One region of the Anoxybacillus sp. CHMUD genome, then DNA from elsewhere that is predicted to be linked to it. Evidence: riboswitches for the same ligand, from Rfam matches in the RefSeq annotation. Region 1 holds a riboswitch; each other region holds the start of a gene.
The links. A riboswitch is a leader RNA that binds a small molecule or an ion and turns the genes downstream of it on or off. The one in region 1 is predicted to bind thiamine pyrophosphate.
Positions count from the first base shown of each region.

Region 2: another riboswitch for thiamine pyrophosphate. It lies ahead of thiM (hydroxyethylthiazole kinase); the one in region 1 lies ahead of tenA (thiaminase II).
Region 3: another riboswitch for thiamine pyrophosphate. It lies ahead of thiC (phosphomethylpyrimidine synthase ThiC); the one in region 1 lies ahead of tenA (thiaminase II).

Region 1 is NZ_SDLG01000003.1:175,410-179,943, forward strand. Features, by position in the region: gene ETB99_RS03325 (ABC transporter ATP-binding protein) at 1-371, opposite strand, end outside; gene ETB99_RS03330 (ECF transporter S component) at 375-965, opposite strand; gene tenA (thiaminase II) at 940-1,635, opposite strand; TPP riboswitch at 1,723-1,830, opposite strand; gene ETB99_RS03340 (class I SAM-dependent rRNA methyltransferase) at 1,963-3,147, shown strand; gene ETB99_RS03345 (glycoside hydrolase family 13 protein) at 3,190-4,534, opposite strand, start outside.
Region 2 is NZ_SDLG01000004.1:29,640-34,173, reverse strand. Features, by position in the region: gene hcp (hydroxylamine reductase) at 1-1,210, opposite strand, end outside; TPP riboswitch at 1,374-1,489, shown strand; gene thiM (hydroxyethylthiazole kinase) at 1,545-2,339, shown strand; gene thiE (thiamine phosphate synthase) at 2,340-2,993, shown strand; gene ETB99_RS03800 (enoyl-CoA hydratase) at 3,036-3,842, shown strand; gene ETB99_RS14930 (response regulator) at 3,939-4,418, shown strand; gene ETB99_RS14925 (SpoIIE family protein phosphatase) at 4,461-4,534, shown strand, end outside.
Region 3 is NZ_SDLG01000005.1:153,193-157,726, forward strand. Features, by position in the region: gene ETB99_RS05415 (NAD-dependent deacylase) at 117-827, shown strand; gene ETB99_RS05420 (PH domain-containing protein) at 882-1,082, opposite strand; partial or broken gene ETB99_RS15290 (PH domain-containing protein) at 1,104-1,528, opposite strand; TPP riboswitch at 1,726-1,840, shown strand; gene thiC (phosphomethylpyrimidine synthase ThiC) at 1,948-3,636, shown strand; gene ETB99_RS05435 (potassium/proton antiporter) at 3,750-4,534, shown strand, end outside.

The DNA of each region.
Region 1 (4,534 bases):
AGACGGAGGCGCACAAGACGAAGCATGTGCGCTATTTTTTCTTCCATCTCTGCACGTGGCACACCGAGATTTTCGAGAACAAAAGCCATTTCTTCATCAACATACGGCATACAAAACTGGGCATCGGGATCTTGAAACACATAGCCTACACGATTTGGAATGTGCAGTTTACTCGCTTTCATCGGCACATCGATCGAGCGCGGAATAATGCCCGCCATCACTTGCAAAAGCGTGGATTTTCCGCATCCCGATGGGCCTAAAAGCAACACTTTTTCTCCTTTTTTAATCGAAAGCGATACATCGGTAAATAACCGCTTTTCTGCCCCCGGAAATTTTAAGCGCAATTGTTCGATATGGATCAATGATGTCACCTTCTATTTATCAAGCGAGTCGTAATCTTCTTTTGTCGTCGGACGCAACAATTGCGTCACACCTGTCGCTTCGAGCGCTTTCACAAGCGAATAAGCAAATACACCAGCAATGATGATCGCTCCAATGAAACGCGCACCGATAAATAACGTTAAATTCCACCATGCCAATTGGTCGATATATCCTTTGTAAAAATCAAGCACTAATGAAGCGATCGTTGAACCAACCGCTGCAAGCGACACAACCGCCACATCAAAACGTTTATAGCGGAAAGCAGCGAAAACAAGTTCAGCGAGCAACCCTTGCACAAAGCCGTAAAATAGCACCTCAAGCCCCCATTCAGAACCAGCTAAAAACTCTCCTGATGCCGCAGCCACTTCTGCAAGCAGCGCCACTCCTGGTTTACGAATTAATAAATAGGCAACAGTTGCCGCAATAAACCACATGCCATAAATAAGTTGATCAAGATGAAGTCCAAGCGGTTTTACCGCATAGTAAAGCGGTCCCCACACTTTATACACAATCCCAAACACAATCGCCACCACAACGGTCGTTAATACGTCTGTTAATTTAAGCCCTTTCGTTTGCATAAACATCCTCCTCTTCAATTGGCCAACGTTCTAATTTGTACGCCATGTCCCAAAATAAATATTCATATTGACTGCTGATCACAAAGTGTTGCTTCATCCGCTCTAACTCTTTTTCGCTAGCTGTTTTTGCGATGTCGTTTAAACGCGCAATTTGTTGTTCGACAAGCTGTTTGAACCAGTCAGAGCCGTACGCTTCAATCCATTGTGCATAAATTGGATGATTCGGCTTACAATGTTTTAACCGCTCACCAATTTCGTAATACAACCAATAGCACGGTAAAATGGCAGCTAATACATCGCCAAAACGTCCTGCAAACGACGCGCGATACATGTGGGACGTGTACGCATACGCAGTTGGAGCAGGAACAAACGACGCCTTTTCTTCTTCTGTAATACCGAGCTCTTTCATAAACGTTTCATGTAAACGAAGCTCAGCTTCATACGTACTTTGCGCATGATGCGCCATGCTTGCGGTCGTTTGTAAATCATCAGCCATCGCCCCGCCAAGCGCTTGCACTTTTGCAAAGTGTGTCAAATAATATGAATCTTGTAATACATAATAGCGAAAACAACGTAAATCAAGTGTTCCTTCCCCGAGCTCCTTCACGAACGGATGATGAAAGCTCGCTTCCCAAATCGGATCGACAGCCTTGCGCAACTGCTCTGAAAACAACATAACCTCTCCCCCTTAAGAAAAATAAAAAACCACTTTCTTTGCGCAAAGAAAGTGGTTGTAAACGATGGAAATTAATAAGAGACACACTTCGCACCGTTTCCACTTCCCTACGCTGGTATGAGCCAGATCAGGTTCTAAGGGTCTCAAAGGCACACTTTGATCTCAGCCTATCTAAAGGCCCCCCTAGTGGAATACATTTGCATCATTCACTTTGTCACTAATATTAGCATATTTCATGGAATTGTCAAATATTTTTCTCCACCATTTGCGCGCATCGTGTTCTTCCTGTATGCTAAAGTAGCGAATATATAGTCAGGAGTGGGATGTATGGCAAATGTATTTTTAAAACGAAAAAGAAAAAAACGGCTCGAGCTTGGACATCCGTGGGTGTTTCAAAGCGAAGTCGATTATATTGAAGGAGATTTTGAACCGGGGGATTTCGTCAACGTATATAACCATCAACGTCACTTTTTAGCGAAAGGATATATTAATCCAAAATCACAAATGATCGTGCGCGTGTTAACGCAAAATCCAAACGACGAATTAAATGCGCAATTTTTTATGAACCGTATTCGTCAAGCATGGGCGTATCGCGAACGGATGATTCCGGGCGTTCGTTCATGTCGCGCCGTTTATGGAGAAGCCGATTTTTTACCTGGGCTCATCGTTGATAAGTACGAAGATGTGCTCGTTGTGCAAATTTTATCGCTCGGCATGGAAAAAAGAAAAGAATGGATTTTACAAGCGCTTCTTGACGTTTTTCAACCGAAAGCGATTTATTTGCGCAACGACGTTCACGTGCGCGAATTAGAAGGATTAAAACAAGAAAAAGGATTTTGGTACGGCACGTGCGATACGAACGTACAAATTGAAGAAAACGGCGTGAAATACATTGTCGATATCGAAAACGGACAAAAAACAGGATTTTTCTTCGATCAACGTCAAAATCGTGCTGCCATCAAGCCGCTGATTACAAGCGAATCAACCGTGCTCGATTGTTTTACGCATACAGGTTCATTTATGTTAAACGCCTGCTTATACGGAGCAAAACATGTGACCGCTGTCGATATTTCTGAACATGCGATTGAAACAGCAAAGCGAAACGCAGAGTTAAACGGATTTACAAATGTGGATTTCGTCGTTGCGAACGCGTTTGACTACTTACGCGAATGCGTACAACAGGGGAAAAAATGGGATGTCGTCATTATTGACCCACCAGCGTTTGCAAAATCCGCTCATGCGGTGCCAAAGGCGCTTGCCGGCTATAAAGATATTAATTTAAACGGCTTAAAGTTAGTGAAAGACGGCGGCTTTTTCGTGACAGCAAGTTGTTCGTATCATGTGCATCCATATATGTTTCAAGCGATGGTTACGGAAGCAGCGTTTGATGCGAAGAAAATTTTACGTCAAATTCATTGGAGCGGTGCAGGATATGACCATCCAAAACTACTTGCCGCCGATGAAGGCGATTATTTGAAATTTGCCATTTACGAAGTGCATTCACGCAAATAAATGTGAAAATCCCCTTTTCCATGTCGGAAAAGGGGATTTTCATTATTTCACCAAATATACACGCGCTTCATACGGACGCAATGTAAAGCGTGTCGCATGTTTATGCGGTTTTACATCGTAGTTTGCTAACACCAATTGCTCGCTATTTAATTTCAATGAATCGTAACGATACATTGTTTTTCGGTCTGTTAAGTTCACGATGACGATCGCTTTTTCATCACCTAACGTGCGCGTATATGCGTAAATTGCTTTATGGTTTTCTAATATTAAATCGTATGTTCCGTAAACAAATACGTCATGCTGTTTTCTTAGTTGAATCATGCGTTTGTAAAAGTTTAACACAGAGTTCGGGTCGTGCAACTGTTTTTTGACATTAATTTGTTTATAATTTTCATTCACACCAATCCAAGGTGTTCCTGTTGTAAATCCGGCGTTTTCATCATCAGACCATTGCATCGGCGTGCGTGAATTGTCACGACCGTTTTTCCAAATCCATTGCATCACTTCTTCATGAGAACGCCCTTTAGCACGTTCAATACGATAATAATTTTTGATGGCGACATCGTCATATTCATCAATCGTTTCAAATCGGACGTTCGTCATGCCAATTTCTTGCCCTTGATAAATAAACGGCGTTCCTTGCATAAGGAAATATAATGCCCCTAATGCTTTGGCACTTTCAACAAGATATTGTTCGTCATTTCCCCACGTCGACACGGAACGAGGCTGGTCATGGTTTTCAAGGAATAGTGCGTTCCAGCCAACACCCTCTAATCCTTTTTGCCATTTCGTTAATACACGTTTTAATTTCCGAACATCGACACCGCCATCTGTTCCTTTTTGCCAAAGTCCAAGATGCTCAAACTGAAAAATCATATTAAAAATGCCGTTTTCTTCACCGACCCAATCTTCTGCCTCCTCGACCGTTACTCCGTTCGCTTCTCCAACTGTCATGATGTCATAACGCGCAAACGTTTGCATTTTCAACTCACGAAGATAGTCCATAATCCCTTCTTGATTCATATGTCCGTCAAATGAAGGGACATAATCAAGTCCTTTTGGATTTGGTAAATCAGGGAGACCTTCTTTTTTCTTAATGTGTGAAATCGCATCAACACGGAACCCATCAATGCCTTTATCGAGCCACCAATTAATCATGTCATATAACGCACGACGAACATCTTCATTTTCCCAATTTAAATCCGGTTGCTTCGTTGCAAACACATGCAAATAATATTGATCCGTCGCCTCGTCATATTCCCATGCCGAGCCACCAAAAATGCTTTCCCAATTGTTCGGTTCTTTGCCGTTTTTTCCATCGCGCCAAATGTACCAATCGCGCTTTGGATTGTCCCGTGATGAGCGCGATTCAATAAACCAAGGATGT
Region 2 (4,534 bases), on a different contig from region 1:
GCACACCTTCAGAAATAAAGTGCGGTGCTTTTGGTCCAATTCGAATGTCTTGAATGCCTAAACTAAACAATCCGAGTAAGATTGCAACTGCTTTTTGTTCAAACCATGAAAGAACGATGCTGACCGGTAACTCATTGACCTCACAGCCGAATGCTTCCGCAAGCGCCATTGCAATTTTGACAGTCGAAATCGAGTTGTTGCATTGCCCTAAATCAATATATCGTGGAATGTTCGTGCCAGGAACAACCCCGTAGTCGACATCGTTAAAGCGGAATTTCCCACAGGATGTCGTTAAAATGACAGTGTTTTTCGGTAACGATGTAGCTAACGTGCGATAATATTCACCGCCTTTTCCAGGAGCGTCGCAACCTGCGATAACGAAAAAGCGTTCAATTTTTCCTTCTTTTACAGCTTGAATAATTTCTGGTACAATTTGAATTACAGTTTCGTGATGGAAACCAGTCACTAACGTTTCATCCGATTCAATGTTTGCTTCTGGAAGTTGTAGCGCTTTCTCAATTAACGGCGTGAAATCATCGTTTTCGATTTTTTGCACATGTTCTAATCCGGCTACATCATATGAAAACATGCGATCAGCATATGAACCTTTTATCGGCATGACACAGTTTGTTGTCGCTAAAATAGCACCAGGGAATTTTTCAAATAGGCGACGTTGATCGTACCATGCTTTTCCGACATTTCCTTTCAGATGTTTATATTTTTTTAATTGTGGGTAACCATGTGCTGGAAGCATTTCGGAATGTGTGTAAATGTTAATTCCTTTTCCTTCTGTTTGTTTTAATAGTTGTTCAAGGGCAAATAAGTTATGTCCTGTAACGAGAATACATTTTCCTTCAATTCTATTTTGCGTTACACGAACAGGTTGAGGAATGCCAAGTCGTTCTGTATGTGCTCGATCGAGTAGTTCCATTACGCGAATGGCTGCTCTTCCGACTTTCATCGCCATGTCTATATGTTCTTGTACGTTAAAGTTAGAGTTTGTTAACGTCATATATAACGCTTCATGTGTCGTTGTATCAACGAACGGATCGGTATACCCAAGTTGATGGGCATGCGTGCGATATGCTGCAATTCCTTTTAATGCAAATACGATCGTATCTTGCAAACTTGCAATTGTTTCATCTTTCCCGCAAACTCCAACAACAGTACATCCCCCTGTTGGTGTTTGTTCACATTGATGACAAAACATTATGACCCCTCCTTTTCTTATTGACACTTTAACAATAGGAGAAAATATGTACGTCGTAAGTGATACATATCACACTTTCATACAAAAATGTGAACGAAATTTGACAATAATCCATATTGAATCAAGAGAAAAAATGTATTAAAATGAAAGAAAATTGAATCAATCAAACTACTAGGGGTGCCGGATGGCGATGGCTGAGAGGAAAACGCGCAATCAGTTTTCCAACCCTTTGAACCTGATCTGGTTTGTACCAGCGGAGGGAAGTAGGCTATGTTTTCAGTACGCAAACTAGTCGACTCTGTCCGACTAGTTTTTATTTTTTTAGGGGGAATGAATGATGAATGTAGGACAATGGTTAACGCGTGTTAGGAAGGAGTCACCACTCGTACATAATATGACAAATGTTGTGGTGACCAATTTTGTTGCGAATGGTTTGCTTGCTGTAGGCGCATCTCCTGTTATGGCGTATGCAAAAGAAGAAGTAGCGGATATGGTTCGGTTAGCTCGTGCTTTAGTGTTAAACATTGGCACGCTAAACGAAACAGACGTAGAGGCGATGTTAATTGCCGGAAAAGCAGCAAATGAGGCAAACATTCCTGTCATTTTCGATCCTGTTGGAGCTGGTGCGACAGCGTACCGCACCGAAACAGCCAGACGTATATTACGTGAAGTAAACATTTCGATTTTACGTGGGAACGCATCGGAAATTGCGAGCATTGCGGGTGAACAAGTACGTACAAAAGGAGTCGATGCAGGAGACGTTCAAGGTGACCTCGTGGATGTAGCGAAAAAAGCAGCACTCATGTTTCGCTCTGTAGTTGTTGTCACAGGGAAAGATGATGTAGTAACCGATGGAGAACGTATTGTAATCGTCTCAAATGGTGATGCGATGTTAACGAAAGTAACAGGGACAGGTTGTTTGTTAAGTTCGGTATTAGGTGCATTTGCGGGTATAGGAGACGATATGATGATGTCATCAGTTGCTGCCCTCGCTTATTACGGTGTGGCGGCTGAAAAAGCAGCCAAACAAGCAAAAGCACCTGGTTCTTTTCAACTTTCTTTTTTAAATGCTTTACATGAAACGAGTGCAGAAGAAGTTGATCAATACGCGCGTATTCAAGGGGAATAAATGATGAAGCAGAAGCTATCGTTGTATTTCGTTATGGGGAGTATCGATTGTACGAAAGATCCGCTCGCTGTGCTTGATGAAGCAATTAAAGGCGGTATTACAATGTTTCAGTTTCGCGAAAAAGGAAAGGGGGCGCTTACGGGGATTGAAAAATACCGCTTAGCCGAGAAATTACTTGAACGATGCCGAATGTATAATATTCCTTTTATCGTGAATGACGATGTCGATTTGGCCCTCGCTTTACAGGCAGATGGCGTTCATGTCGGTCAAGAAGACGAAGTAGCTGAACGCGTTCGCGATCGCATAGGAGATAAATATTTAGGCGTATCTGTTCACAACTTAAATGAAGTAAAAAAAGCGCTTGCTGCTTGCGCCGATTATGTTGGATTAGGCCCGATTTTCCCAACTGTTTCAAAAGAAGATGCAAAGCAAGCATGTGGACTGACGATGATTGAACATATTCGTGCCCATGAAAAACGTGTTCCACTCGTTGCGATCGGTGGAATTACAGAACAAACAGCCAAACAAGTGATCGAAGCGGGTGCAGACGGAATTGCTGTCATTTCGGCCATTTGCCGTGCTGAACATATTTACGAACAAACAAAACGACTATATGAGATTGTCATGCGTGCAAAACAAAAAGGCGACAGATGATGTCGTCTTTTTGTTTTGTTCTGTGCAGGATTTTATTCATATATGTCGAAAGAAAATAGCGAACAAACGAAAGAGGGGATGGAGAAGATGGAACATATCGTACTATCATACGAAAATCGCGTCGCAACCATTGAATTGAATCGTCCGAATGCGCTAAATGCTTTACATGAACAAATGTTAACAGAGTTGTTACAAGCGTTAAAAGAAGTTGAAGCAAGTGAAGCGGATATCGTCATCATTCGTGGTCGTGGCAAAGGATTTAGCGCAGGGGGCGACATTAAGACGATGTTGCAATCAACGAATGAACATTCATTCATTGAAGTGATGGAAACGATTAAACAAATAGCGATGACATTGCATCAATTGCCGAAACTAACGATTAGCTACATACATGGTGCTGCTGCAGGATTAGGATTTAGTTTAGCCCTTGCTTGCGATCATGTAATCGCAAATAAACAAGCGCGCGTTGCAATGAATTTCATTGGCATTGGTTTAGTTCCAGATGGTGGGGGACATTTCTTTTTAAATCGAAAAATTGGAGATGTCAAATCAAAACAAATCATATGGGAAGGAAAAATAATGAGTGCACAAGAGGCATATGAAGTGGGACTCGTTGATGAAATCGGTGATGAACAAGCGATTCAGCACAAAGTGAATGAATGGCTAGCAAAACCGATTCGTGCGATGATTGCGACGAAGCAGTTATATGCTCGTTTAAGCGAACAACAGTTGTTGAACACGTTGCAAATGGAGACAGCGTATCAAGCGGAAATGCGCAAAACAAAAGACCACGAAGAAGGGATTCGCGCCTTTTTAGAGAAGCGACGTCCGCATTTTAGCGGAAAATAAAAAATTTGCAAAACTTTCATCTTTAAGCTATCTTTTTCGGGTTTGCAACGTGTATAAATGAAATATACAACAATATAACGAAAAGGACGGCTGAAGATGGAAGTAGTAATTATTGATGACTATATGCCGACATTAGAAATGATGGAAGCGATGCTTGAACATATCGAAGGCATTTCTATTCATTTATTTGAAGATGCGGATAAGGCATATGCCTATATTTTATCTCAACAAGTCGATGTCATTTTAATGGACATTTGTATGCCAGAAACAGATGGGATTGAGTGGTGCCGACGATTCAAGCAACACGAGCAATTACAACATATTCCCGTATTAATGGTCACCGGTTACGATGATGAACAGAAATTAGAGGAAGCGTTTGCGGCGGGAGCGTTTGATTACATTCGCAAGCCGTTTACAATGGTCGAACTCGTTGCACGTGTTCAATTGGCGTATCGCCAAAAAGAAACGATGGACCAACTAAAACGAACAAATGAAGCATATATGGAAAGTTATCGGCATATGTGGACGATGCAAAAAAAGATGAACGAAGACTTACACTTAGCTCGGCTCGTTTAAGAAGGTTTACTTCCTGAACCGCTGAATAATGAACATATCCATTTGATTGGAACGTATATTCCTTCAACGCAACTATCTGGCGACTTATATTTTTGGCAACAAGTTCGCCCGCATTT
Region 3 (4,534 bases), on a different contig from region 1:
TCTTATTTTTATACACATGAATCGAAAGTCCTTATTTTTCTCATAAACATATGTGAAAATAAAGGAAGAACAGGGCGAACATAGAAGTAATTGTTGATCTATAGAGGAGGGAGATAATGCTAGAAAAGTGGTTGAAAAAGTCTTCGTATACAGTCGTATTTACTGGGGCGGGAATGTCTACAGAGAGCGGACTTCCCGATTTTCGTTCGACAAAATCAGGACTTTGGCGCACGAAAAATCCACAACAATTGGCAAGTACGTATGCTATGCAACATAATCGAGACGAGTTTATCGCGTTTTACCAATATCGCATTCGCGCTCTTCTTGAATGCCAACCACATATCGGACATACAATTTTAGCAAATTGGCAAACACGAGGGCTTATTCATCAAATTATCACACAAAATGTCGATGGATTTCATCAACGAGCAGGTAGTACAAATGTCATTGAATTACATGGAACGTTGCGAACCGTTCATTGCTCGCGCTGCAAACAAACATATGATGCAAAACGGTATGTAGACGAACAGTTGAAGTGCACGTGCGGTGGTTTTTTGCGCCCTTCCGTTGTTTTATTTGGCGAACCATTGCCGCATGATGCGTTTGAACAAGCATGGACAGCAGCCGAACGAGCAGATTTGTGGATTGTACTCGGCTCTTCTTTACAAGTATCGCCAGCTAACGAACTTCCTGTCGCCGCTAAACGTGGAGGTGCAAAACTCGTGATCGTAAATATGGAACCGACTCCATTAGATGATTGGGCAGATTTACTCATACATGACCGTAAAATTGGGGAAATGCTGCAGGAAATTGACGAATTACTTTAAAAATAACTGTGTCCCAAAAGCGTGCTCTTTTGGGACACTTGAAATATTTCTTTTTCATACCTTATTTCCCAAAAACGATTCGTATATTGCTTGTGCCTCATGTTCGCCCACATCAACGACTTTTTTGCATATACCTGGCATGACCGTCGCATGTACGGTACATAATCCGAGTCGTTGTTGCATACGAGATTGAGAGATTGTTAACGATTGAATACGATGCTTTAACCGCTTGGTTATGTAAATAACAATCGCAATCGGATGTAACCGTTTCTCGCTTCATTCATCATGTTCATCTTCCTTTACTAAAGAAGAAATGTGTAACGCAACTTCTCTGCTTCTTGTTCATCAAGGAACGGAATTTCATGTGCCATTGCTGCTGTATATATATAAAGCGAAGCAAGTTTATACTTTCTTGCTAATGGACCTTGCTTTACATCAACATGTTGCACGCAGCGAAGCGGAATAAGCGTACGCTTACGAATCCACACCCCATGCTCAAGCTCGATTTCCTGATCGCGTAATCATATACCGCCAACGTTCCCATTTCCAGCGTGGAACGAAGAAAACGAATAACATGCCATCTACAATCGACAAACAGACAAACATCAAAACGACCCATGTTGAAACGAAAAAACTAACAATTACGTACAAAAGGAAAAAATAATGAAACGAATAGCTCCATATATGCGCCATATAGACACAGCACGTTTCGATAGAACATTCCCCGTTTTCTTACACACCACTTTTTCACGCTTCTATCACTGCACTTCTAACATACGAACTCCATCCCGAAATCATCGGTTCGTACGTCCACTATGCCTCCATTTTAACAAGTTTTTCATTTATAACTTTACAACATTTTTATCATATGTTAGACTATTTTTAAAGTTCATAATTTCTCATCTACTAGGGGAGTCCAATAGCTTGGACTGAGAGAAGAACGCGCAAAAGTTCTTTGACCCTTTGAACCTGATCTGGGTGATGCCAGCGTAGGGAAGTAGATGGCGCGAGTGTTCTTTACTTGTGCTATTTGCGGACAAAATCAGGTTCTCGTTATGGAGCCTGATTTTTTTACGTATTGGCGTTGCTCCAACTAAAAAATGAAAAGGAGCGATTAAAAATGAAAGACTTATTTTCATCAATGCCATTTCCCTCGAGTAAAAAAGTGTATGTGCCCGGAACGCGTGAAGATGTTCGTGTGCCAATGCGAGAAATTCAACTTTCTCCAACCAAAACAGGTACAACGATGCTAGAAAATGAGCCTATTCGAGTCTATGACACGAGTGGACCATACACCGACCCACTTTTCGCGCCGAATATTGATAAAGGATTGCCAAAATTAAGAGAAAAATGGATAACGGAGCGTGGCGATGTAGAAGAATGTAGCCCTTCATTAGTGAGAACAAACATTCCTTTTTCACCTAGACGTTTTCGTGCGAAAAAAGGGAAAGTTGTGACCCAAATGCATTATGCAAAACGAGGAATCATTACACCTGAAATGGAGTTTGTTGCTATTCGCGAACAGATGGATCCAGAGTTTGTTCGACAGGAAGTGGCAGCAGGAAGAGCAATTATCCCAGCTAATATCAATCACCCTGAGAGTGAACCAATGATCATCGGAAGCAAGTTCCATGTAAAAATTAATGCGAATATTGGAAACTCTTCTGTTACATCCTCGATGGATGAAGAAGTTGAAAAAATGCTTTGGGCTGTTCGTTGGGGTGCCGATACAGTCATGGACTTATCGACAGGAAAACATATACATGAGACGCGAGAATATATTATTCGAAACTCCCCTGTGCCGATTGGAACTGTACCTATTTACCAGGCGTTAGAGAAAGTGAACGGCATTGTCGAAAACTTATCATGGGACATTTACCGAGAAACATTAATTGAACAAGCCGAACAAGGCGTAGACTATTTTACTATTCATGCAGGTGTCTTACTTCGCTATATCCCACTAACAGTCAATCGAACAACTGGTATTGTCTCTCGGGGTGGCTCAATTATGGCACAATGGTGTTTAGCACACCATGAAGAAAACTTTTTATACACCCACTTCGAAGAAATTTGCGAAATTTTAAAAACTTACGATATTGCTATTTCACTTGGGGATGGATTACGTCCAGGCTCAATTGCAGATGCAAACGATGAGGCGCAATTCGCCGAGTTACAAACACTTGGAGAGTTGACAAAAATCGCTTGGGAACATGATGTCCAAGTGATGATCGAAGGTCCAGGGCATATTCCAATGCATAAAATTAAAGAAAATGTCGATAAACAAATTGAAATTTGTCACGGGGCACCTTTTTATACGCTAGGTCCTATCACTACCGACATTGCACCAGGTTACGACCATATCACCTCAGCTATCGGTGCAGCGCTTATCGGCTGGCACGGTACGGCCATGCTTTGCTATGTGACACCAAAAGAACATCTCGGCCTACCGAATAAAGAAGACGTCCGCCAAGGAGTCATCGCCTACAAAATTGCTGCCCACGCTGCTGACTTAGCAAAAGGACACCCTGGCGCACAAACGCGTGATGATGCATTATCAAAGGCGAGATTTGAGTTCCGTTGGCAAGATCAATTCAACTTGTCACTAGATCCTGAGCGCGCACGTGAATATCACGATGAAACGCTACCGGCCGAAGGAGCAAAGCTTGCTCATTTTTGTTCGATGTGCGGTCCAAAATTTTGTTCAATGAATATTTCTCATGAATTACAAAAAACACTACAAAGCGAAGGAATGAAAGAAAAGGCAAAACAATTTGTTGAATATACAAACATCATGCAAGCTGAGAGATAGCGCTCAGCTTGCACTTTTATTACAAAAAATGTTATTTAAGTCATATTCGTTGACACTCCACTTACTATAGCTTAAATTTAAGTCGTAACTTTAAGTAGAAAGTATGGAAAGAGGTGACTTGCTTGCTCACAGATTTCATCATTTTTCTGTTAGGATTACTTCTAATCATCGGTGTATTAACAACGAAGTTTTCTTCTTGGCTAGGCGTGCCATCACTTGTATTTTACATACTCGTCGGAATGATTTTATCCAAATTTATATATTATGATAACGCTTTTCTCACCCAGATTGTTGGCATTTTTGCGTTAATCATTATTTTGTTTGAAGGTGGGATGAACACAAAGTGGAATACATTAAAAAAAGTTTTAGTTCCCGCTTCCTCCCTTGCAACGTTTGGAGTGCTAATTACTGCCATTTGCGTAGGCATATTTGCCAAATACATTTTACACGTTTCATGGGCCGAGGGATTTCTATTAGGCGCTATCGTTTCTTCAACTGACGCTGCAGCAATATTTGCTACGCTAGGAAGCGTCAATATAAAACGCCGTCTCTCAACAACACTAGAAGCTGAGTCGGGGATGAACGATCCGATGGCCGTTATTTTAACCCTCTCCTTGATTACATTTATCCAACAGCCAGAACTAACTATTTCCCACGCCTTTCTCAGCTTTATTTGGCAGATCGTTATCGGTATTCTTGTCGGGCTTGGATTAGGAAAATTAACTGTGTGGTGTTTGAATAAAATAAATCTTGATTCCTCGGGATTATACCCCACTCTATCTTTATCATTTGCGATACTCTCTTATAGTATAGCAGCCCTGCTAAAAGGTAGTGGGTTTCTTTCGGTATATATTATGGGCGTTTTTGTCGGCAATGCACAACTCGTTTATCGCCATTC